One region of the Lichenibacterium dinghuense genome, then DNA from elsewhere that is predicted to be linked to it. Evidence: predicted binding sites of a transcription regulator. Region 1 holds the regulator's gene; each other region holds the start of a gene.
What was found. Region 1 encodes PhoB, which activates phosphate uptake and scavenging genes when phosphate is short. Its sites were predicted from a motif close to TGTCATNNANCTGTCAT; they were not measured.

Region 1 (6,983 bases):
CCTCATCCTCTTCGTCATCACCTTCATCGTGCTGGCAATCGCCCGATACATGCTGTTGCGCATCCAGCGCCGCGCCGGAGCCTGAGCCGCAGATGCCGAGCTATTCGAAGAAGCGGCGGACCAGCAACGCGGTCTTCCTGGGCCTCAGCTTCGGCGCCGCCGCGCTGGGTCTGGTCGCCCTGGTGTTCATCCTGGCGGCGCTGCTGTGGAACGGCATCGCGGGGCTGAAGCCCTCCGTGTTCACGGAGATGACGCCGCCGCCCGGCTCCGCGGGCGGGCTGCTCAACGCCATCTACGGCTCCGTGGTGATGACCGTGCTGGGCCTCCTCATCGGCGCGCCGATCGGGCTCCTGGCCGGGACCTACATGGCCGAGCACGGCCGCTACTCGAAGCTCACGATCGTCGTGCGCTTCCTCAACGACATCCTGCTGTCCGCGCCGTCCATCATCATCGGCCTCTTCGTCTACGAGGTGGTGGTGACGCGGCTCGGCCACTTCTCGGGCGTCGCCGGCGCGCTGGCCCTCGCCATGCTGGTCATCCCCGTCGTGGCCCGCACGACCGAGGACATGCTGCTGCTGGTGCCGAACACGCTGCGCGAGGCCGCCTCCGCCATGGGCCTTCCGCGCTCGCACGTGGTGTGGAAGGTCGCCTACGCGGCGGCGCGGCCCGGCATCGTCACGGGGCTGCTGCTCGCCTTCGCGCGCATCTCGGGCGAGACGGCGCCGCTGCTGTTCACGGCGTTGAACAACCAGTTCTGGAACACCGACCTCAACCAGCCCACCGCCAGCCTGCCGACCGTGATCTTCCAGTTCGCGCTCAGCCCCTACAAGGACTGGCAGCAGCTCGCCTGGACGGGCGCCCTCATCATCACCGCCACCGTGCTGCTGCTGAGCATCGCGGCCCGCTCGCTCGGTTCCACAAGGACAGCGAAATGACCCTCGCCACGGACGCCCCCTCCCGCCCGGCCGCGCAGGACCGCAGCGGTGCGGACCGCACCAACAAGGTCGCCGTGCGCGACCTCAAGTTTTTCTACGGCGACAGCATGGCCATCAAGGGCGTGTCGCTCAACCTCGAGGCCAACAAGGTCACGGCCTTCATCGGCCCCTCGGGCTGCGGCAAGTCCACGCTGCTGCGCGTGCTGAACCGCATGTACGACCTGTACCCGCGCCAGCGCGCCGAGGGGCAGGTGCTGCTCGACGGCGAGAACATCCTCGACCCCAAGACCGACCTCAACCTCCTGCGCGCCCGCATCGGCATGGTGTTCCAGAAGCCGACGCCCTTCCCCATGTCGATCTACGAGAACATCGCGTTCGGCATCCGGCTCTACGAGAAGGTGTCGAAGTCGGAGCTCGACGGCCGCGTCGAGACGGCGCTGAAGGGGGCGGCCCTGTGGCCCGAGGTGAAGGACAAGCTGTCGGCCAGCGGCCTGTCCCTGTCGGGCGGCCAGCAGCAGCGGCTGTGCATCGCCCGCACGGTGGCGCTGAAGCCCGACGTGATCCTGCTCGACGAGCCCTGCTCGGCGCTCGACCCGATCTCGACCGCCCGCGTCGAGGAGCTGATCGACGAGCTGAAGGGCCAGTACACGATCGCCATCGTGACCCACAACATGCAGCAGGCGGCCCGCTGCTCGGACTACACGGCCTTCATGTACCTCGGCGAGCTGATCGAGTTCGGCGACACCCAGCACATCTTCACCTCGCCGTCGCAGAAGCAGACCCAGCAGTACATCACCGGCCGGTTCGGCTGAGGAGACGCGATCCATGGCCCAGCACACCGTCACCTCCTACGACCAGGAACTCGAATCCCTCGGCCGCAAGATCGCCGAGATGGGCGGCATCGCCGAGAAGATGCTGTCTGACGCCATGGACGCGCTGTCGGACCTCGACACGGAGCTCGCGCAGGCGGTGGTGAGCGCCGACGCGCGGCTCGACCTCCTGCAGCGGGACGTCGAATCCGCCTCCATCATGACCATCGCCAAGCGCCAGCCGATGGCGGTCGACCTGCGCGAGATCGTGGCGGCGATCCGCGTGTCGGGCGACCTCGAGCGCGTCGGCGACCTCGCCAAGAACATCGCCAAACGGGCCATCCTGATCGCGGGCGAGCAGCGCGTGCCGCGCGCCGTGGTGGGCCTGCGGCACATGAACGAGCTCGCCGCCAACCAGCTCAAGGACGTGCTCGACGCCTACGCCGAGCGCGACGTCGAGCGCGCCCAGGCGGTGTGGACGCGCGACGCCGAGCTCGACGCGCTGGAGAACTCGATCTTCCGCGACCTCCTCACCCACATGATGGAGGACCCGCGCAACATCTCGTTCTGCACGCACCTGCTGTTCTGCTCGAAGAACATCGAGCGCGTCGGCGACCACACCACCAACATCGCCGAAACGGTGTTCTACCTCGTCACCGGCGGCACCATGCCGCTCGACCGGCCGAAGACGCGGCCCGGCGCGAGCCTGGCGCCCGAGGCGCCCTGAGCGGGGAGCGCGAGCCATGAACGTGATGCGCAGCGCCCCCGTGCGGGCGACGGGCGGCGGCACCGCGCCCCACATCCTGGTCGTCGAGGACGAGCAGGCGCTGGGCACGCTGCTGTCCTACAACCTCGAGGCCGAAGGCTTCTCGGTGGAGCGGGCCGAGCGCGGCGACGAGGCCGAGCTCCGGCTGGGCGAGGCCGTGCCCGACCTCGTGATCCTCGACTGGATGCTGCCCGGCGTGTCGGGGCTGGAGATCTGCCGCCGCCTGCGCGCCCGCGAGGCGACCCGCACCCTGCCGGTCATCATGCTGACGGCGCGGGGCGAGGAGGCCGAGCGGGTGCGCGGCCTGTCGGTGGGGGCCGACGACTACGTGGTGAAGCCCTTCTCGGTGCCGGAGCTGATGGCGCGGGTGCGCTCGCTCCTGCGCCGCTCGCGGCCCGAGCGGGTGGCGAGCCGCCTGTCCGCCGGCGACCTCGACCTCGACCGCGAGACGCGCCGGGTGCGCCGCGGCGTGCGCGACATCCACCTCGGGCCGACGGAGTTCCGCCTGCTCGACTACCTGATGGAGCGCCCCGGCCGGGTGTTCTCGCGCTCCCAGCTGCTCGACGGCGTGTGGGGCCAGGCGGTGGAGATCGACGAGCGCACGGTGGACGTGCACGTGGGGCGGCTGCGCAAGTCGCTGTCGCGCGGCCGCGAGCGCGACCCGATCCGCACGGTGCGCGGCGCCGGCTACAGCTTCGACGAGACGTTCGGCAAGGGCTGATCCGGGATTCCGGAGGGCTCGCCCTTCGGCGGGGCGCGGGGCGGAGCCCCGGAGCGGGTTTTCAAGCGATCGCCTCCCTCTCCGAACGGTCGTCCCGGCCTTGAGCCGGGACGACACCGGAGAAGTGTTCGACCGGGTCTCCGGGCCTCACCCCAGCGCCGCCGCGAGCGGGCTCACGGCCGGCTTCGCCACCTCCGGCTTCACCACGAGCGCGTCGGGGATATCCCAGCCGTGGGGGGCGGGGCCGCCGCGCGACCAGTCGAGCAGCTCCACCGTGTGCACCACCGGGATCTCGGTGCCGATGCCGATCTGCGTCATGCAGCCGATGTTGCCGGCCGCCACCGCCACGGGGGCGACCTTGCGGATGTTGGCGACCTTCCGGGCCCGCAAATCGTCCGCGATTTGCGGCTGTAATAGGTTGTAGGTGCCGGCCGATCCGCAGCAGATGTGCCCTTCCGGCACGTCGCTCACCGCGAAGCCCGCCTCCTTGAGCAGCCGCTTCGGCAGGTCGGTGATCTTCTGCCCGTGCTGCATCGAGCAGGCGGAGTGATAGGCCAGCGGCCCCTTGAGGGTCCGCACCGGGGCGTCGAGGGTGAGCGTGCCGAGGTATTCCGTCACGTCCTTGGCCAGTGCCGCGACGCGCGCGGCCTTGGCCGCGTAGGCCGGGTCCTCGCGCAGCATGAAGCCGTAGTCCTTCACGGTGGTGCCGCAGCCCGACGTGGTGATCAGGATGGCGTCGAGCCCCTCGCCCTCGATCTCGCGCGTCCAGGCGTCGATGTTGGCCTTGGCGTAGGCTGCCGCGTCGTGCTCGCGGCCCATGTGGTGGACGAGGGCGCCGCAGCAGCCCTCGCCCTTCGGCAGCACCACCTCGATCCCGTGCCGGCCGAGCAGGCGGATGGCGGATTCGTTGATGGTGGGGCGCAGCACCTGCTGGGCGCAGCCGGTCAGGATCGCCACGCGCCCGCGCCGCGGCCCGGCGTCGGGCCGCACCGTGTCGCCGGGCCGGTACTTCGCCTTGGGCAGCGGCTTCGTCGGCGACAGCTTGAGGCTCGCCGCGAGCCGCGCCCCGATCCCCGGCACGCGGCCCATCAGGCTCCCGAAGGGGCGGCCGAGCCGCGCCGCCATCAGGGCCGCCCGGAAGCGGCCCCGGTGCGGCAGCACGCGGGCGTAGAGGTCCCGCAGGGCCTTGTCGGCCTTCGGCCGCTCGTAGGTCTGGTCGATGTGGGCGCGGGCGTGGTCGACGAGGTGCATGTAATGCACGCCCGACGGGCAGGTCGTCATGCAGGACAGGCAGGACAGGCAGCGGTCGACGTGTTTCACGACCTCGGCGGTGGCGGGCTTGCCGCCCTCCAGCATGTCCTTGATGAGGTAGATGCGGCCGCGGGGGCTGTCGAGTTCGTCGCCGAGCAGCAGGTAGGTCGGGCATGTCGCGGTGCAGAAGCCGCAATGCACGCAGGTGCGCAGGATCTTCTCGGACTCGCGGGTCTGCGCGTCGGCGAGCTGGGCGGGGGCGAAGCGGGTCTGCATGGACGGGCTCGATCGGGGGTTGTCGCTGTTTTGCCGACAGGCTAGCGCGCCTCGCGCCGGGCCCCAAGCGCTTTGCGCGATGCAGCATCGCCGCGGGCCGGACCGCCCGCGCCGCCGGGCCGCGCAGGGAACCTCCCCCGACCCTATGACGCAGCGCGGGCGACGCCCGGCGGTTGCGCGCCCACCGCCGATGTGGTTTTGATCCGGCCGCGGGTCCGCCGCGGGAGGCGAGCGGCGGGGGCGCGCGAGCCGCCCCGGCATCGTATCGGGCGCGGCCAACGGGAGCGGCGGATCGATGCCACAGTTCGGACGGTTGCGGGCCCGCGCGGCGGCCCTGCCGATGCTCCTCGCGGCGGGCGCCGCCCGCGCCGAGGACGGCGTCGGCCATCCCCTGCCGGGCCAGATCGGCTTCCAGGTCGGCGTCACCGACATCGCCCGCGACATCCACGGCTTCTACGACAACCTGCTGTTCCCCATCATCACGGTCATCAGCCTGTTCGTGCTGGTGCTGCTCGGCATCTGCATCTTCCGCTTCAACGAGCGCGCCAACCCGGTGCCGTCGAAGACCACGCATCACGCGATGCTGGAGGTGGCCTGGACCATCGTGCCGGTGCTGATCCTCGTCGTGATCGCCATCCCCTCGTTCCGCCTGCTGACCAAGCAGCTCGAACTTCCCAAGCCCGACATCACCATCAAGGCCACCGGCAAGCAGTGGTACTGGTCCTACGACTACCCGAAGGACCAGGACGGCGGCTTCGGCTTCGACTCGACCCGCGTCGAGGAGAAGGACGCCAAGACCGTGCCGGACTTCATCAACCTCCTGTCGGTCGACAACGAGGCCGTGGTGCCGGTGAACAAGAACATCCAGGTCAACGTGACCGGCGCCGACGTGATCCACGGCTTCATCGTGCAGTCGCTCGGCGTCCGCATCGACGCCGTGCCGGGGCGGCTCAACTCCACCTGGTTCCGCGCCGACCGCGAGGGCGTCTATTACGGCCAGTGCTCCAAGCTCTGCGGCAAGGACCACGCCTACATGCCCATCGCCATCCGGGTTGTGAGCCAGCCCGCCTACGAGGCGTGGCTCCAGGACGCCAAGAAGAAATACGCGCAGAACGGCGGGCAGACGGTGCATCTCGCCGACGCGTCCACGGCCGGCGCGGCCGACACCCTCCAGCGCTGATCCCGACGGAGCGACAGACCATCATGGCCACGACCGCGACCGCCGCCCACGGCGACGACCACGCCCTGCCGCACGGCTGGCGCCGCTACCTGTTCTCCACCAACCACAAGGACATCGGCACGCTGTACCTGTTCTTCGCGGTCTTCGCGGGGACGGTCGGCGCCGTCATGAGCCTGATGATCCGCATCCAGCTCATGAACCCGAACTGGCACTTCATGGGCCACATGGCCGAGTGGGTCGGGCAGGCCGATGCGTCCACCATGGTGGACGCCGGCAAGAACCTCTACAACGTGCACATCACCATGCACGGCTTGATCATGATCTTCTTCATGGTCATGCCGGCGCTGATCGGCGGCTTCGGCAACTGGTTCGTGCCCATCATGATCGGCGCGCCCGACATGGCGTTCCCGCGCATGAACAACATCTCGTTCTGGCTGCTGCCCTTCTCGTTCCTGCTGCTGATGATCTCCATGCACATGGAGGGCGCACCCGGCATGGAGGGCTTCGGCGGCGGCTGGGTGATGTATCCGCCGCTGTCGGGCAACGTGGGCCATCCCGGCCCGGCGATGGACTTCGTGATCCTGTCTCTGCACCTCGCCGGCGTGTCGTCGATCCTCGGCGCGATCAACTTCATCACCACCATCTTCAACATGCGCGCCCCCGGCATGACGCTGCACAAGATGCCGCTCTTCGCCTGGTCGGTGCTGGTCACCGCCTTCCTGCTCGTGCTGTCGCTGCCCGTGCTGGCCGGCGCCATCACGATGCTGCTGACGGACCGCAATTTCGGCACGGCCTTCTTCGACCCCGCGAACGGCGGCGACCCGCTGCTGTTCCAGCACCTGTTCTGGTTCTTCGGCCACCCCGAGGTCTACATCCTGATCCTGCCGGCCTTCGGCATCGTCAGCCACATCGTGTCGACCTTCTCGCGGAAGCCCGTCTTCGGCTACCTCGGCATGGCCTATGCCATGGTGGCGATCGGCGTGGTCGGCTTCGTGGTCTGGGCCCACCACATGTACACGGTGGGCATGTCGCTCGACACGCAGCG
Region 2 (6,983 bases), 810 kb from region 1:
GGTCCACGCCTCCGGACGGCTTTCCCATCGGTTCGATGGACGAGCTGTCCAAGCTGATCCTCGCGTCGCATTACGATCAGTACATCAGGCATTTCGGCCTGATCCCCCTGGCCGGAACGGCGGTCGGCTGAACGGGCCGGGCCGCCGCATCGAGGGTCGGCGCCCCTCTCACCCCCAGAACGGGTCGGCGTGGCGGAACTTGCGCCAGCGGCGCCGCAGGTCGCGCTCGCCGCCGCGGCGGCGCTTGTCGTTCCAGGCGAGCAGGGCCGTCGCAGGGTCCGCCAGCGCCGCATCGTCGGCCGGCGCGAGGTCGCCGACGCGCTCTTCCGTGACGGCGGCGTCGTTGAGGTGGCCGAGGTCCTGCAGCACCTTCTTGATCGTCGCCACGTAGCGGTGGACGGCCCCACGACCGTAGAGCGACGCCACGTCCTCGCAGGCGTAGCGCAGCTTCTTCAGGCTCTTGCGCAGGGCGTGCCGGTCCTCGACGTCGAGGGACCTGAGGTGCCGCCCGCGTTTGAGAGCCTTGCGCTCCAGGCGATCGAGCAGGCCGGGCAGCAGGTCGAGCAGGCGCGCGTCGCCGTCGGCGTCGCGCTTCAGCCAGCCCGCGTCGGCGGTCCAGGCCGACAGGCCGAGCAGCAGCGCCGTCGGCACCGGACCCTCGACGGCGGCCGTCACGGCCGCGTGCGCCTCCGCGCGGCGCCGCTCCGCCGCGCCGCGCAGGATCCCCGCCGCATCGCCTCCGAGTTCGACCTCGGCCGCGGCGAGGGTTTCGGTGAGGAACACGTCCCAATCGCGCCCCCCGCCGAGCACGCGGCCGAGGTCGCGCAGCTCGCCGTTGAACGTGGCGGTGGCGGCGGGGTCGATGTGGGGCGCGAAGAGCACGAACAGCGTGCGCAGTTTGCGGATGGCGGCGCGCAGGCGGTGCACGCCCTCGACGTCGCCGCGCGCCGCCGGCGACAGGTCGGCGGCGAAGTCCCGCGCCGAGGCCGCCACGAGGGCCGGAAAGGCGTCGCGCAGCGCGACGTCGGCCGGCAGGGCGATGTCGGCCGCGCCGCGATGGGGCGGCAGGTCGTCGGTGAGGAGCGCGTAGCCGCGCTCGCTCTTGCTGTCGGGGCCGATGCGCAGCGCGGCGTCGCGGGCGAGCTCGGCGGCGAGGCGCAGCAGCGGGCCGGCCGGGCCGCCCTTGAGCTCCAGCTCGACCTCGCTCAGCGCGTGCGACCGCGCCCCGGCCCGCACCTCGCCGGCGTCGATCGACGCCTCGACCGTGGTCTTGCCGTCGAGGGTGAGGATGCGCGTGTCGCGCTGGACGTCGGTGGTGAAGACCGGCGTCACGCGGGCAAGATCGTCGCCGACGAGGTCGCGGGCCTCGGGCTCGCGCTCCACCGCGGCGGGGTCGAGCGCGTCGGACGCGACCGGCCATTCCCACTCGCCGCGCGAGGCGAAGCTGCCGTCCCCCTGCGCACTCTTCACCGTCTGCACGAAGTTGTCTCCGGCCCGGCGCACGCGCAGCGCGACGCCCCGCGCCCACAGGGCGAGGTCCGGCGTGTCGTAGTAGGTCGACACGTTGTGGACGCGGCGGGCGGGCGCTGCGGCGAACAGGGGATGGGCTTCCACGGCCGCGCGGGAGGCGGGGGGCAGCAGAAGCTTGATCTCGGTTTCCATGACGGTCCTGTTAGTCGCCTGGGCGCGAAGCTAGCCTTCCTTCGCGGCCCTCGCCATCCCGTCCTCCAGCAATTCGTGGGCGCGGCCGACGCCGCCGCGCTCCCCGATGTCGATCTCGCGCCCCTGCAGTTCGACGTAGTGGCGGAAGAACGCCTCGATCTCGTCGAGCAAGTGGGGGCGGAGGTCGTCCAGCGTCTCGATGTGGCCGGATGTATGGGACTGGGCCGCCACAGCAAGGATGCGGTCGTTGCTGATCCAGCGGCCGTCCTCCTTCTGCCGCACTCCGACGACGCCGATGAGGCGGGCCGAGATCACGCAGCCCACGGGCGTCGGCGCGTCGAGGAACACCAGCACGTCGAGCGGATCGCCGTCCTCGCCGACCGTGGACGGGATGAAGCCGAAGTCGAAGGGGAAGACCACGCCTTCGGGCAGCACCGCGTTGAGCCGGAAGGCGCCGACCTCGTGGTCGTAGCCGTATTTGTTGGGGCTGCCCTTGGGCGTCTCGATCACGACGGTGACGCGGTCCCGGTCGCGGGCGGGCAGGTCGGCGAGGGTGCGGGGCGAGCGATGCATGACGGTTCCGTGACGGTGGCACGGCAACGCGGGCCATCGCGCCGAGGTTCGGCCGGGCGCCGCCGAGCCGGCCGATGCGGCGCTTGAGCGGCCCGCCCCGAACCCTTATCCAGGGAGGAACAATCCGTGATCGCGCGGCCCCGCGGGCGCGCCGGGACCGAGGATCGCATGTCCGGAAACCCCTTCTTCGAGACCTGGGACACCCCCTTCGAGGCTCCGCCCTTCGCCTCGATCGCGCCCGAGCATTTCCGCCCGGCCTTCGACCGCGCCATCGAGGAGCACGAGGCCGAGATCGAGGCCATCAAGGCCGACCCCGCGGAGCCCGGCTTCGACGACACGATCGCGGCCCTGGAGCGCGCCGGGCGCGCGATGTCGCGCATCGGCGGGGTGTTCTGGAACCTCGCGGGCGCCGACACCAACGACGAGATCCAGGGGATCGAGCGGGAGATGTCGCCGGTGCTGGCGCGCCACTGGCAGAAGGTCGGCCTCGACCCCGACCTCTTCGCCCGCGTCGCGGCCGTCCACGCCAGGCGCGACGCGCTCGACCTCACGGCGGAGCAGCGCCGCGTGCTCGACCTCACCTACGACGGCTTCGTGCGCGGGGGTGCGGAGCTCGGCGACGCGGATCGCAAGCGCCTCGCCGAGATCGCCGAGCGCCTGGCCGGGCTCGGCACGCGCTTCGGCCAGAACGTCCTCCACGACGAGAAGGCGTTCACGCTGGTGCTGGAGGGCGAGGACGACCTCGCCGGCCTGCCGCCGGCCCTGCGCGACGCCGCCGCCCAGGCGGCGGCCGAGCGCGGCCTGCCGGGCAAGCACGTCGTCACGCTCGGCCGCTCGCTGATCGAGCCGTTCCTGCGCTTCTCGGCGCGGCGCGACCTGCGCGAGGCGGCATTCCGCGCCTTCGCGACGCGCGGCGAGCACGAGGGCGAGCACGACAACCGCCCCGTGGTGGCCGAGATGGCGCAGCTGCGCGCCGAGCGCGCCGCGCTGCTCGGCTTTCCGACCTACGCCCACCTCAAGCTCGACGACACGATGGCCAAGACCCCGGAGGCGGTGCGCGGCCTGCTCGACCGCGTGTGGGAGCGCGCCCGCGCCAAGGCGGCGAAGGACGAGGAGAAGCTCGGCGAGGTCGTGCGCGAGGAGGGGCACAACTTCGCGCTGGCGCCGCACGACTGGCGCCACTACGCCGAGAAGGTCAGGCGGCGCGACTACGACCTCGACGAGAGCGAGATCAAGGGCTACCTCGCGCTGGAGAACATCGCCGCCGCCGCCTTCGACACGGCGACAAAGCTGTTCGGCCTCACCTTCACGCCGCGGCCCGACGTCCCGGTCTACCACCCCGACGTGCGCGCCTTCGAGGTCAAGGACCGGGACGGCGCGCCCGTGGCGCTGTTCCTCGCGGACTATTTCGCGCGGCCGTCGAAGCGCTCCGGCGCCTGGATGAGCGGCTTCCGCGGGCAGAACAACCTCGACGGGCTGCGCCAGCGCCCGATCGTGGTCAACGTCATGAACTTCGCCAAGGGCGGGGAAGGCGAGCCGACGCTGCTGTCGATGGACGACGCCCGCACGCTGTTCCACGAGTTCGGCCACGCGCTGCACGGCATGCTGAGCGACGTCACCTATCCGTCGATCGCCGGCACGGGCGTGTCGCGCGACTTCGTGGAGTTCCCGTCCCAGCTCTACGAGCACTGGATGACGCGCCCCGAGGTGCTCAAGCGCTTCGCCCTCCACCACGAGACCGGCGAGCCCATGCCGGACGCCCTCTACGAGCGGCTCCAGGCGGCGCGCAACTTCTCACAGGGCTTCGGCACCGTGGAATATTGCGCCTCCGCCATCGTCGACATGGCGTTCCACACGCTGACGCCGGAGGAGGCGCGGAGCGGCGTCGACCCCGAGCGGATCGAGCGGGACACGCTGGCCGCGATCGGCATGCCGGACGCCATCGTGATGCGCCACCGGACGCCGCATTTCGCGCACGTCTTCGCGGGCGACAGCTATTCGGCCGGCTACTATTCCTACCTGTGGTCGGAGATGCTGGACGCGGACGGATTCGGCGCCTTCGAGGAGAACGGGGTGTTCGACCCCGCCACGGCGGAGCGCTTGCGCGCCAACGTGCTCGCGGCCGGCAACACCCGCCCGCCCGAGGAGGCCTACCTCGCCTTCCGCGGCCGGGTGCCGAGCGTCGACACGCTGCTCGAGCGGCGCGGGCTGAACTGAGGATCACATGGCCTGGTCACCCCAGCAGGACGCGGCGCTCAAAGCCGTGTCGGCCTGGCTGAAGGCGGGGGACCAACCGGTCTTCCGCCTGTTCGGCTACGCCGGCACGGGCAAGACCACGCTGGCCAAGCAGATCGCCGAGGACGCACCGGGCGAGGTCGCCTTCGGGGCCTACACGGGCAAGGCCGCCCTGGTGCTGAAGTCGAAAGGCTGCCGCGGCGCTTCCACCATCCACTCGATGATCTACCGCACGCAGGGCGACGAGGAGGAGGAATCGCCCTCCTTCGTCATCAACAAGAAGGCGGCCGCCAACGACGCCGACCTCATCATCATCGACGAATGCTCGATGGTGGACGAGGAGCTCGGGCGCGACCTCCTGTCCTTCAACAAGCCCGTGCTGGTGCTGGGCGACACGGCGCAGCTGCCGCCCGTGAAGGGCGGCGGCTTCTTCACGGACGCCGAACCCGACGTGATGCTGACGGAGGTGCACCGGCAGGCCGCCGACAACCCGATCATCCGCATGTCCATGACGGTGCGGGAAGGCGGCCGGCTCCAGCTCGGCAACTATGGGAACAGCCGGGTGATCCGCCGCTCGGAGATCGAGGCGCCGCGCGTGATGCAGTCCGACCAGGTGCTGGTCGGCATCAACAAGACGCGGCGCGCCTACAACGGCCGCATGCGGACGCTGTTGGGCCATTCCGGCGACAAGCCGGAGATCGGCGAGAAGCTCGTGTGCCTGCGCAACGACAAGAAGAAGGGCCTGCTCAACGGCGGCACCTGGGTCGTCACCGCCGTCCACGCGGACCGCGGCGCCAAGTTCTCCTTCAGCGTGCGGCCCGAGGAGGAAGGCAAGCGCAAGCCCGTGCGGGTCGGCGTGCTGCCGGCCTTCTTCGAGGGCCGCGACGAGGAGGTCCCCTATGCGCAGAAGCGCGAGTCGGACCAGTTCGACTTCGGCTACGCGCTGACGGTCCACAAGGCGCAGGGGTCGCAGTGGGACGACGTGGTCCTGTTCGACGAAAGCTTCGCCTTTCGCGAGCACAGCGCCCGCTGGCTCTACACGGGCCTGACCCGCGCGGCCGAGACCGTCACGGTCGTGGTGTGAAGCGGCGACGGGCGCGGGGGAGGGCGCCGCACACCGGGCGTCACCTGCGCGGGGCTGCCCGGAAAGCGGCCGAAAAGACACAACTTTCCGCTTGATTCACCGCATCGCGACGAGGCCCGAGCTGTGCCTTGACCATTGACAGATTGTGTCCGAAGGATGAACCCGCCGTTCTGAAAGGGCTTCAGCTTCTGATGGCGCGTTTCTGTCCATCCCGCGGCGATAAGGATGTCGATCGACCGAGCCGACGAGCGCAGCGTACCGTGTGGCGAAGATCGAGAGCATCGAAGACGGCGAATTTCGGGCGCTCGCCCCCATCCGTGCAACCAAAAGCTTGGCCGCACGTTTTCGGGACAAGCGAGCGCGCGGCTCCGCCGTCCGACCGGGCGAGGGGCAGGCGGACGATGAGCGCGAAGCACTGAGAACAAGCACCAACGGATCAGGAGAGATCTTCATGACGTCCTTCATCACCAAGGCTGCGCTGGCCCCGGTGGCCGCTTCCTTCGCCCTCATGCTGGCGGCCAGCGCCCCGGCTTCGGCCCAGTCGACGCTGACCAACGGCCCGGATGGCATGCAGCCCAACACGCTGCGCAGCAACGGCCACACCCCCCTGCGCTACCACAACGTCCTGAACCGCCGTCCGCTGACGGTCCGCCGCGCCGGCGCCCCAGTCGTGGCCGCCGCCGCTGCGGCTCCGGTCGCCGCCGCCGGCGTCGTCGCCAATCCGGTCACGGGCGTCCTCGGCGTCGGCCAGACGGTCGTCGGCCTGCCCTTCCAGGTCCTCGGCGGCATCTTCCCGGCCGGCGGCGCGCCGACCAAGGGCGGCGTGACCAACGTCCGCTACGTCGGCACCGGCGCCAAGCAGGCCGAGATCGACGAGGGCTGGACGCAGCCGGTCCCCGTGGATCGCTCGGGCCCGATCTACGTCGTCGAGAACGGCGATCCCACCATCTCGCCGATCACCTTCATCGGTCAGCCCATCCGCGCCATCGGCACCGTGGCCCAGACCCCGTTCCGCGTCATCGGCGCTCCGTTCGGCGGCACCCCCGTGTTCTGATAGACTCAGGTGTCCGGCGGCGCAGGCCGCCGGGTCCCCCGCAGGTTCGAAATGCCGGCTCCTCACGGAGTCGGCATTTTGCGTTTCTCGGCCGGATGCCGACGGTCGGCATCGTTCCTGGTGCGTGTGTCAAGCCAGCTTGACACATCGTTCGGGGGCGGGGATGCTTCAAATGGCAGGAGGGCTCCCCATATGAGGGATCGCTCAGCCGCGCTGCGGTCGACCGGCGACGCTCCAGAGGGCGACCCGGCCGGGGTCGAACCAACGGGCCGCGCCGAAGGCGACGCGACCCGACCAGGACGAGGGTTTGCGATGCACTACCGCCAGTTCTTCGACGACGCGCTGACGCGTTTGCGGGACGAGCGGCGATATCGC
Region 3 (6,983 bases), 1.6 Mb from region 1:
ACAGCTTCCTGTCGACCTTCGACGGCGCGGTGATCGACGCCGCGGGGCGACTGCTGGAGCGGCTCGGCTACCGCGTGACGGTCTCCGCCGTTCGCCCCAACGGCAAGGCGCTGCAGGTGCTGGGCCTGGAGGGCGCCTTCGCGAAGGTCGCGCGCCGCGCCCTGGCCGAACGCGCCCGGCTCGCCGCCGAGGGCGTGCCGCTCGTCAGCCTCGATGCCGCGACCGGTTTGCTCCACGACGGCGAGTACAAGGAATATGCGGAATATTCCGTGCTTCAGCCGCTCGCCCCCGTGGTGTCGATCGACCGTTTCCTCGCCGATGAGGCGGCGGCCGGGCGCATCCCGGCCCGGCCGCGCGGGGCTGGACCCGCCTTCGACATCCTGCTCCACTGCACCGAGAAGACCGCACAGCCCGAAACCGCGGCGCGCTGGGGCAGGGTGATGACGCATCTCGGGCTCGACGCGCGCTTCCCCAAGGTCGGCTGCTGCGGCATGGCCGGCCTGTTCGGCCATCAGGCCGAGCAGGCGGAGCTGTCGCGCCGCATCTTCGACATCGGCTGGCGGAGCCGGATCGGCCCCGATCCGGCCGCGACACTCGCCACCGGCTTCTCCTGCCGCTGCCAGACGGAGCGCTTCGCCGGGCACCGGCCGCGCCACCCCGTCGAGGCCATCCTGGCGCATCTCGAAGGCTCCGCGGGGTGAGGGGCGACCCCCGCAGCCACGGGCTGTGGGAGGGCTCGGCGCCGCCGGCGCCCGAGACGGGGTCGCTCGCCGGCGACGTCGCGGCCGACGTCGCGATCGTGGGCGGCGGCTACACGGGCCTGTCGGCCGCGCTGCACCTCGCCGAGGGCGGCGCCTCCGTGGCGCTGCTGGAGGCCGTCGAGGTCGGCTTCGGCGGCTCGGGCCGCAACGTCGGCCTCGTCAACGCCGGCCTGTGGATCATGCCGGACGCGGTGCCGGAACTGCTCGGGCCGGTCCACGGCGAGCGCTTGCTGAGGGAGCTCGGCGACGCGCCGGGGCTGGTCTTCGACACGGTCGAGCGCCATGGCATCGCCTGCGAGGCGGTCCGGGCCGGGACGCTGCACTGCGCGGTCGGCGCTTCCGGCCTCGCCGAGGTGACCGAGCGGGCGCGGCAGTGGCGGGCCCGCGGCGCGCCGGTCGCGCTGCTCGACGCCGGCGCGGCGGCCGGCGCCGTGGGCACCTCCGCCTACGCGGGCGCGCTGCTCGACCGCCGGGCCGGCACCGTGCAGCCGTTGGCCTACGCGCGCGGCCTCGCCGGCGCGGCCCTGCGGGCCGGGGCGCGCCTCTTCACGGGCAGCCCCGTCACGGCGGCGGAGGACGAGGGCGCGGTCTGGCGGCTTCGCACCGCGGCCGGCAGCGTCGCGGCGCCCCGCGTGATCGTGGCCACCGACGCCTATGGGGCCGGCCATGGGCCGGCGGGCTCCCCCTGGCCCGGCGTGCGGGCCGAGCAGGTGCACCTCCCCTATTTCAACCTCGCCACGGCGCCGCTGTCGTCGAACCTCGCCCGCTCGATCCTGCCGGGGCGCGAGGGCGTGTGGGACACGCGCGAGGTGCTGAGCTCCTTCCGCTTCGACGCGGCGGGGCGGCTCGTCTTCGGCAGCGTCGGCGCGCTGCGCGGCACCGGGCGCACCGTGCACCGCGCCTGGGCGCGGCGGGCGCTCGCGAGATTGTTTCCGCAGCTCGCCGGGGTCGGTTTCCAGCACGAATGGTACGGCGCCATCGGCATGACGGCCGACGCCGTGCCGCGCTTCCACCGTCTGGCTCGCGGCGTCGTCGGCTTCAGCGGCTACAACGGCCGCGGCATCGCGCCCGGCACCGCCTTCGGGCGCTGCCTCGCCCGGCTGTGCCTCGGCGAGATCGGCGAGGCCGACCTGCCGCTGCCCGTGACGGACCTCGCCCCGGTGCGCTTCCGGGCCGCGAAGGAGGTCTGGTACGAGGCCGGCGCGCAGGTGGTCCACGCCGTCGGGGCGCGGGGCTGAGGCGCCGGCCGCGATGGGCATCGCCCCGGTCTGGCACGCGTCTTGAAAGCTGAGCCGCGACATCATCCCTCGCGAGGCTCCCCGTGCCCGACCTGTTCAGCCCCTTCACGCTCAAGGGCGTGACGCTGCGCAACCGCATCGTCATGTCGCCGATGACCATGTACAACTCGGTCGACGGCAAGCTCGACGACTACCACGTGAGCTACCTCGGCGCCCGCGCGGCCGGCGGCTTCGGCCTCGTGTTCGGCGAGCAGATGGCCATCACGCCGGACGGGCGCACCACCACCTCCTGCGCCGGCATCTGGGACGACGCGCAGATCGAGGGCCACGCGCGCGTCTGCGCCATCGTCGAGCGCATGGGCGGCGTGCCCGCCATCCAGCTCGGCCACACGGGGCGCAAGGGCAGCGAGCTGCCGCCCCACAAGGGCACCAACGAGCGCGGCACCTGGCGCCAGCTCCCGCCCGACCACGAGCACGGCTGGGAATGCGTGGCGCCCTCCGCCATCCCCTACGGCAACGGCCACGACTTCCCCGTGCGCGAGCTCAGCGTCGAGGACATCAAGGCCCTCCACCGATCCTACGCGGACGCGGCGCGCCGCGCGCGGGACGCCGGCTACAAGTGGCTGGAGATGCACTACGCCCACGGCTACCTCGGGGCTTCCTTCTTCTCGCCGCTCGCCAACCAGCGCACCGACCAGTACGGCGGCTCGGTCGAGAACCGCATGCGCTTCCACCTGGAGGCGCTCGACGCCGTGCGGGCCGTGTGGCCGGAGGAATACCCGCTGACCATGCGGCTCGGCTCGGACGACCTCAACGCCAAGGGCGTGCAGTTCGAGGACTCGCTCCTGGCGATCCGCGCCATGAAGGACCACGGGCTCGACCTCGCGGACCTGTCCCTCGGCTTCAACACCGACGACATGACCGACCCGCCGTTCAACGAGGTCGGCTTCATGCTCAAGCGCGCCAACCGCGTGCGCGAGGAGGTCGGCATCCCGGTGGGAACGAGCTGGAACCTCGGCGTGCCGGGGACCGCCGACCGCGTGATCCGCGAGGAGCTGATCGACCTCGTGTTCCTCGGCCGGCCGGCGCTGGCCAACCCGCACTGGCCCGTGTGGGCGGCGCGCGAGCTGCAGCACAACGACCCCTTCCACCTCGTGCCGCAGGACTGGGCCTGGTGGCTGCGCAACTTCCGCGGCCACGGGCCGTCGATCGGCCTGCCGCCCGCCAAGGGCGAGGCGGCCTGACGCGCCGCAGCCTCCGGCAAGTATAGTCCGCCGTCATCTTCCTGTCATGGACGGGCCGCGCCGGTTCTGTTCAGTCGAAATTGCGTGCAGAGCGCTGGTCCGCCGCTTGCGGCGGCCCGGCGTTCCGGTATAGCTGCGCCCCGCCGCGGACCGTGCCCGCCGGCGGGGAGAAGCTTCATGGATCGTCGCAACCTGCTCGCGGGCGCCGGCACCCTCGCCGCCTGGGCGGCCCTGCCCGGCGCCGTCCGGGCCGCGGGCGAGCCCACCCGCATCGTGTTCTGGCACGCCATGTCGGCCGCCAACGGCGCGGAGATCGACCGCATCGTGCGGGACTTCAACGCCAGCCAGTCCGACGTCGTGCTGGAAGCCGTCTACAAGGGCAGCTACCCCGAGACGCTCACGGCCGCCATCGCGGCCTACCGCGGCGGCCAGGCGCCCAACATCGTGCAGGTGTTCGAGGTCGGCACCGGCACCATGCTGCAGGCGGGCCCGGCCGTGAAGCCGGCCTGGAAGCTCGCGGAGGAGACCGGCTTCAAGCTCGACCCGTCGAGCTACATCCCCGGCGTGCGCGGCTACTACAGCCTGTCCGACGGCAAGCTCGCCTCCATGCCGTTCAACTCCTCGACGGCGGTGATGTGGTACAACAAGGACGCCTTCGAGAAGGCCGGCCTCGACCCCGAGAAGCCGCCCGTCACCTACGACGACTACGACCGCGCCGCGCGAACCCTGGCCTCCAAGGCGCCGACCCCGATCGCCTCGACCACGGCCTGGATGCCCTGGATCCAGTTCGAGGAATTCGCCGCGATCCAGAACATCGCCTACGCGACCGAGGGCGACGGCTACGACGGCCTCGGCGCCCAGCTTCTCGTCAACGGAAAGCCCTTCGTGGCGCAGCTCCAGCGCTTCATGGATCTGGCGAAGGACGGCGCCTTCAAATACACGGGCCGCGACTCGGGGCCGGACGCGATCTTCTATTCCGGGCAGGCCGCCATCGGCTTCGGCTCGTCGTCGGGCCGCGCCGACATCGTCAAGAACGCGCAGTTCCGCTATGCCGAGGCCCTGCTGCCGGTCGAGCCGTCGCTCAACCCGAAGCCCAACAACTCCATCATCGGCGGCGCCAGCCTGTGGGCCCTGAACGCGCCGAAGCGCACCGAGGCCGAGTACAAGGCCGTCGCCGCCTTCTACGCGTTCATCTCGAAGCCCGAGCAGGTCGCGCTCTACGCGCAGCACACCGGCTACGTGCCGGTGACGGTGGCGGGCTACGACGCCACCGAGGCGTCCGGCTACTACGCCAAGAACCCCGGCACCGACCTGCCCGTGCAGCAGCTCGAGCGCGGCGAGCTGACCGCCAACTCGCGCGGCCTGCGCCTCGGCCGCCTGCCCGAGATCCGCGCCGTGATCTACGAGGAGATCGAGAAGGCGCTGCAGGGTCAGCAGAGTGCGCAGACCGCGATGGACAGCGCCGTCGAGCGCGGCAACCGCATCCTGCGCGACTTCCAGAAGTCGGCGCGCGGCTGAGGCGCGGCGCCGGCCCGCGGACACCATGGATCGCCGCACGATCTTCCCGGGGCGGGCCCTGCCCGCCCTCCTGGTGCTGCCCCAGCTCGCGCTGACGGCGGTGTTCTTCCTGTGGCCGGCCGGCCAAGCGATATGGTCGAGCCTGCAGCGCGAGGACGCCTTCGGCACGTCGAGCGAGTTCGCGGGCCTCGAGAACTTCGCGTCGCTGTTCGCCGACCCGCTCTACGGGGCGGCGGTCGCCCGCACGGTGCTGTTCTGCGCGGCCGTCACGGCCCTGTCGATGGGCCTCGCCCTGCTGTTCGCGGTCTTCGCCGACGCGGAGATCCGCGGCCGCGCCTTCTACCGCACCATGCTGGTCTGGCCCTACGCGGTCGCGCCCGCCATGTCGGCGGTGCTGTGGGTGCTGATGTTCCATCCCCAGATCGGCCTCGTCGGCGCGTGGCTGAACCGGATCGGCGTGCCCTGGGACTACAAGCTGAACGGCGCCGAGGCCATGGCGTTGATCGTCGGCGCCAGCGCCTGGAAGCAGGTCAGCTACAACTTCATCTTCTTCCTGGCGGGGCTGCAGGCCATCCCGAGGAGCGTGATCGAGGCGGCTCGCATCGACGGCTCCCGAGGCTTCTACCGCTTCCGCACCATCGTGCTGCCGCTGCTGATGCCGGTGGTGTTCTTCCTCCTGGTCGTCGACCTCGTCTACGCGGCCTTCGATACCTTCGCGACCGTCTACGCCCTGACGCAGGGCGGCCCCGGCCAGTCCACGCAGACGCTGGTGCTGAAGGTCTACCTCGACGGCATCGTCAACGCCGACATCGGCTCGTCCTCGGCGCAGTCCGTGGTGCTGATGGCGGGGGTGATCGTGCTGTCCGCGCTGCAGTTCCGGTTCCTCGGGCGGAAGGCGGGGACGTGACCGCACTCCGCTACGCCGCTCGTCCCCGCGCAGGCGGGGACCCAGCGCGGAACGTCCGGCCGAAGGCCGGCCTTCTCCTGCCCCCGCACTCCGATCCGGAAGCGTCTCCCATTTTGACGGCCTTCGGCCGGCTTCTCGCGCTGGATCCCCGCCTGCGCGGGGATGAGCGGGGAGGGGCAGCGCCGTGACCTCCCGCCTCCTCCCCCACGCCGTGCTGGGCCTCGCGGTGCTGATCTTCGCCTTCCCGATCTGGATCGCGGTGGCGGGCTCGACCCAGGACGCGGCCGCCATCGCGCGCGGCGACCTGTCGCTCGTCCCGCGCCTGTCCGGCTTCGCCGTCTACCGGGACGTGCTGCTCAACAGCTCGGCCGGGGCCGGGCCGGTGTGGCGCGAGCTCTTGGTGTCCTTCGGCATGGCGCTCGCCATCGCGCTCGGCAAGATCGCGCTGTCGATCCCCTCGGCCTACGCGGTGGCGTTCTTTCGCTTCCCGCTGCGGATGGCGGCCTTCTGGGTCATCTTCATGACGCTGATGCTGCCCGTCGAGGTGCGGCTGGTGCCGACCTTCCAGGTCATGTCCACGCTCGGCATGGTCAACACCTTCTCGGGCCTGACCGTGCCGCTGATCGCCTCGGCCACCGCGACGCTGCTGTTCCGGCAGACCTTCACGGCCATCCCGGACGAGCTCGTCGAGGCGGCGCGCATCGACGGCGCCGGGCCGCTGCGCTTCCTGTTCGACGTCGTGATCCCGGTGTCGGGCGCCAACATCGCGGCGCTGTTCGTGATCCTGTTCGTGTACGGCTGGAACCAGTATCTGTGGCCGCTGCTGGTCGTCACCGACCCCCACCTCGACACGGTGGTGATCGGCATCGTCAAGATGATCGGCATCGACACCGAGACGGCGTGGAACAAGGTGATGGCCACCGCCGTGCTGGCGCTGCTGCCGCCCGTGGTCGTGGTGGTGGCCATGCAGCGCTGGTTCGTGAAGGGCCTGACCGAGGGAGACAAGTGATGGCGGGCCTCCGGCTCGAAGGCCTGCGCAAGAGCTTCGGCGGCCACGAGATCCTGAAGGGGGTCGACCTCGACCTCGCGGACGGCGAGATGCTGGTGATCGTCGGCGCCTCCGGCTGCGGCAAGTCCACGCTGCTGCGCCTCGTCGCCGGGCTGGAGGCGCCGACCTCCGGGCGCATCCTGATCGACGGGCGCGACGTCACGGGCGCCGACCCGTCCGCGCGCGACGTCGCCATGGTGTTCCAGAACTACGCGCTCTACCCGCACATGAGCGTCTTCGACAACATGGCCTACGGGCTCAAGATCC

Region 2: a site for PhoB is predicted at 2,245-2,261, ahead of L7N97_RS01515 (inorganic diphosphatase). Genes of this name have one in related genera too.
Region 3: a site for PhoB is predicted at 3,275-3,291, ahead of ugpB (sn-glycerol-3-phosphate ABC transporter substrate-binding protein UgpB). Genes of this name have one in related genera too.

What each region holds. Positions count from the first base shown of each region.
Region 1 covers NZ_JAJLMN010000001.1:1,131,655-1,138,637, forward strand. Annotated here, with positions in the region: gene pstC (phosphate ABC transporter permease subunit PstC) at 1-85, shown strand, start outside; gene pstA (phosphate ABC transporter permease PstA) at 93-935, shown strand; gene pstB (phosphate ABC transporter ATP-binding protein PstB) at 932-1,747, shown strand; gene phoU (phosphate signaling complex protein PhoU) at 1,761-2,471, shown strand; gene phoB (phosphate regulon transcriptional regulator PhoB) at 2,488-3,231, shown strand; gene glcF (glycolate oxidase subunit GlcF) at 3,379-4,758, opposite strand; gene coxB (cytochrome c oxidase subunit II) at 5,054-5,938, shown strand; gene ctaD (cytochrome c oxidase subunit I) at 5,962-6,983, shown strand, end outside.
Region 2 covers NZ_JAJLMN010000001.1:317,433-324,415, reverse strand. Annotated here, with positions in the region: gene L7N97_RS01525 (lipase family protein) at 1-131, shown strand, start outside; gene L7N97_RS01520 (CYTH and CHAD domain-containing protein) at 169-1,662, opposite strand; gene L7N97_RS01515 (inorganic diphosphatase) at 1,693-2,235, opposite strand; gene L7N97_RS01510 (M3 family metallopeptidase) at 2,404-4,452, shown strand; gene L7N97_RS01505 (ATP-dependent DNA helicase) at 4,460-5,554, shown strand; gene L7N97_RS01500 (hypothetical protein) at 5,817-6,608, shown strand; gene hemA (5-aminolevulinate synthase) at 6,921-6,983, shown strand, end outside.
Region 3 covers NZ_JAJLMN010000001.1:2,777,948-2,784,930, forward strand. Annotated here, with positions in the region: gene L7N97_RS13290 (FAD-binding and (Fe-S)-binding domain-containing protein) at 1-701, shown strand, start outside; gene L7N97_RS13295 (NAD(P)/FAD-dependent oxidoreductase) at 698-1,999, shown strand; gene L7N97_RS13300 (oxidoreductase) at 2,083-3,243, shown strand; gene ugpB (sn-glycerol-3-phosphate ABC transporter substrate-binding protein UgpB) at 3,421-4,761, shown strand; gene L7N97_RS13310 (ABC transporter permease subunit) at 4,787-5,668, shown strand; gene ugpE (sn-glycerol-3-phosphate ABC transporter permease UgpE) at 5,853-6,677, shown strand; gene L7N97_RS13320 (ABC transporter ATP-binding protein) at 6,677-6,983, shown strand, end outside.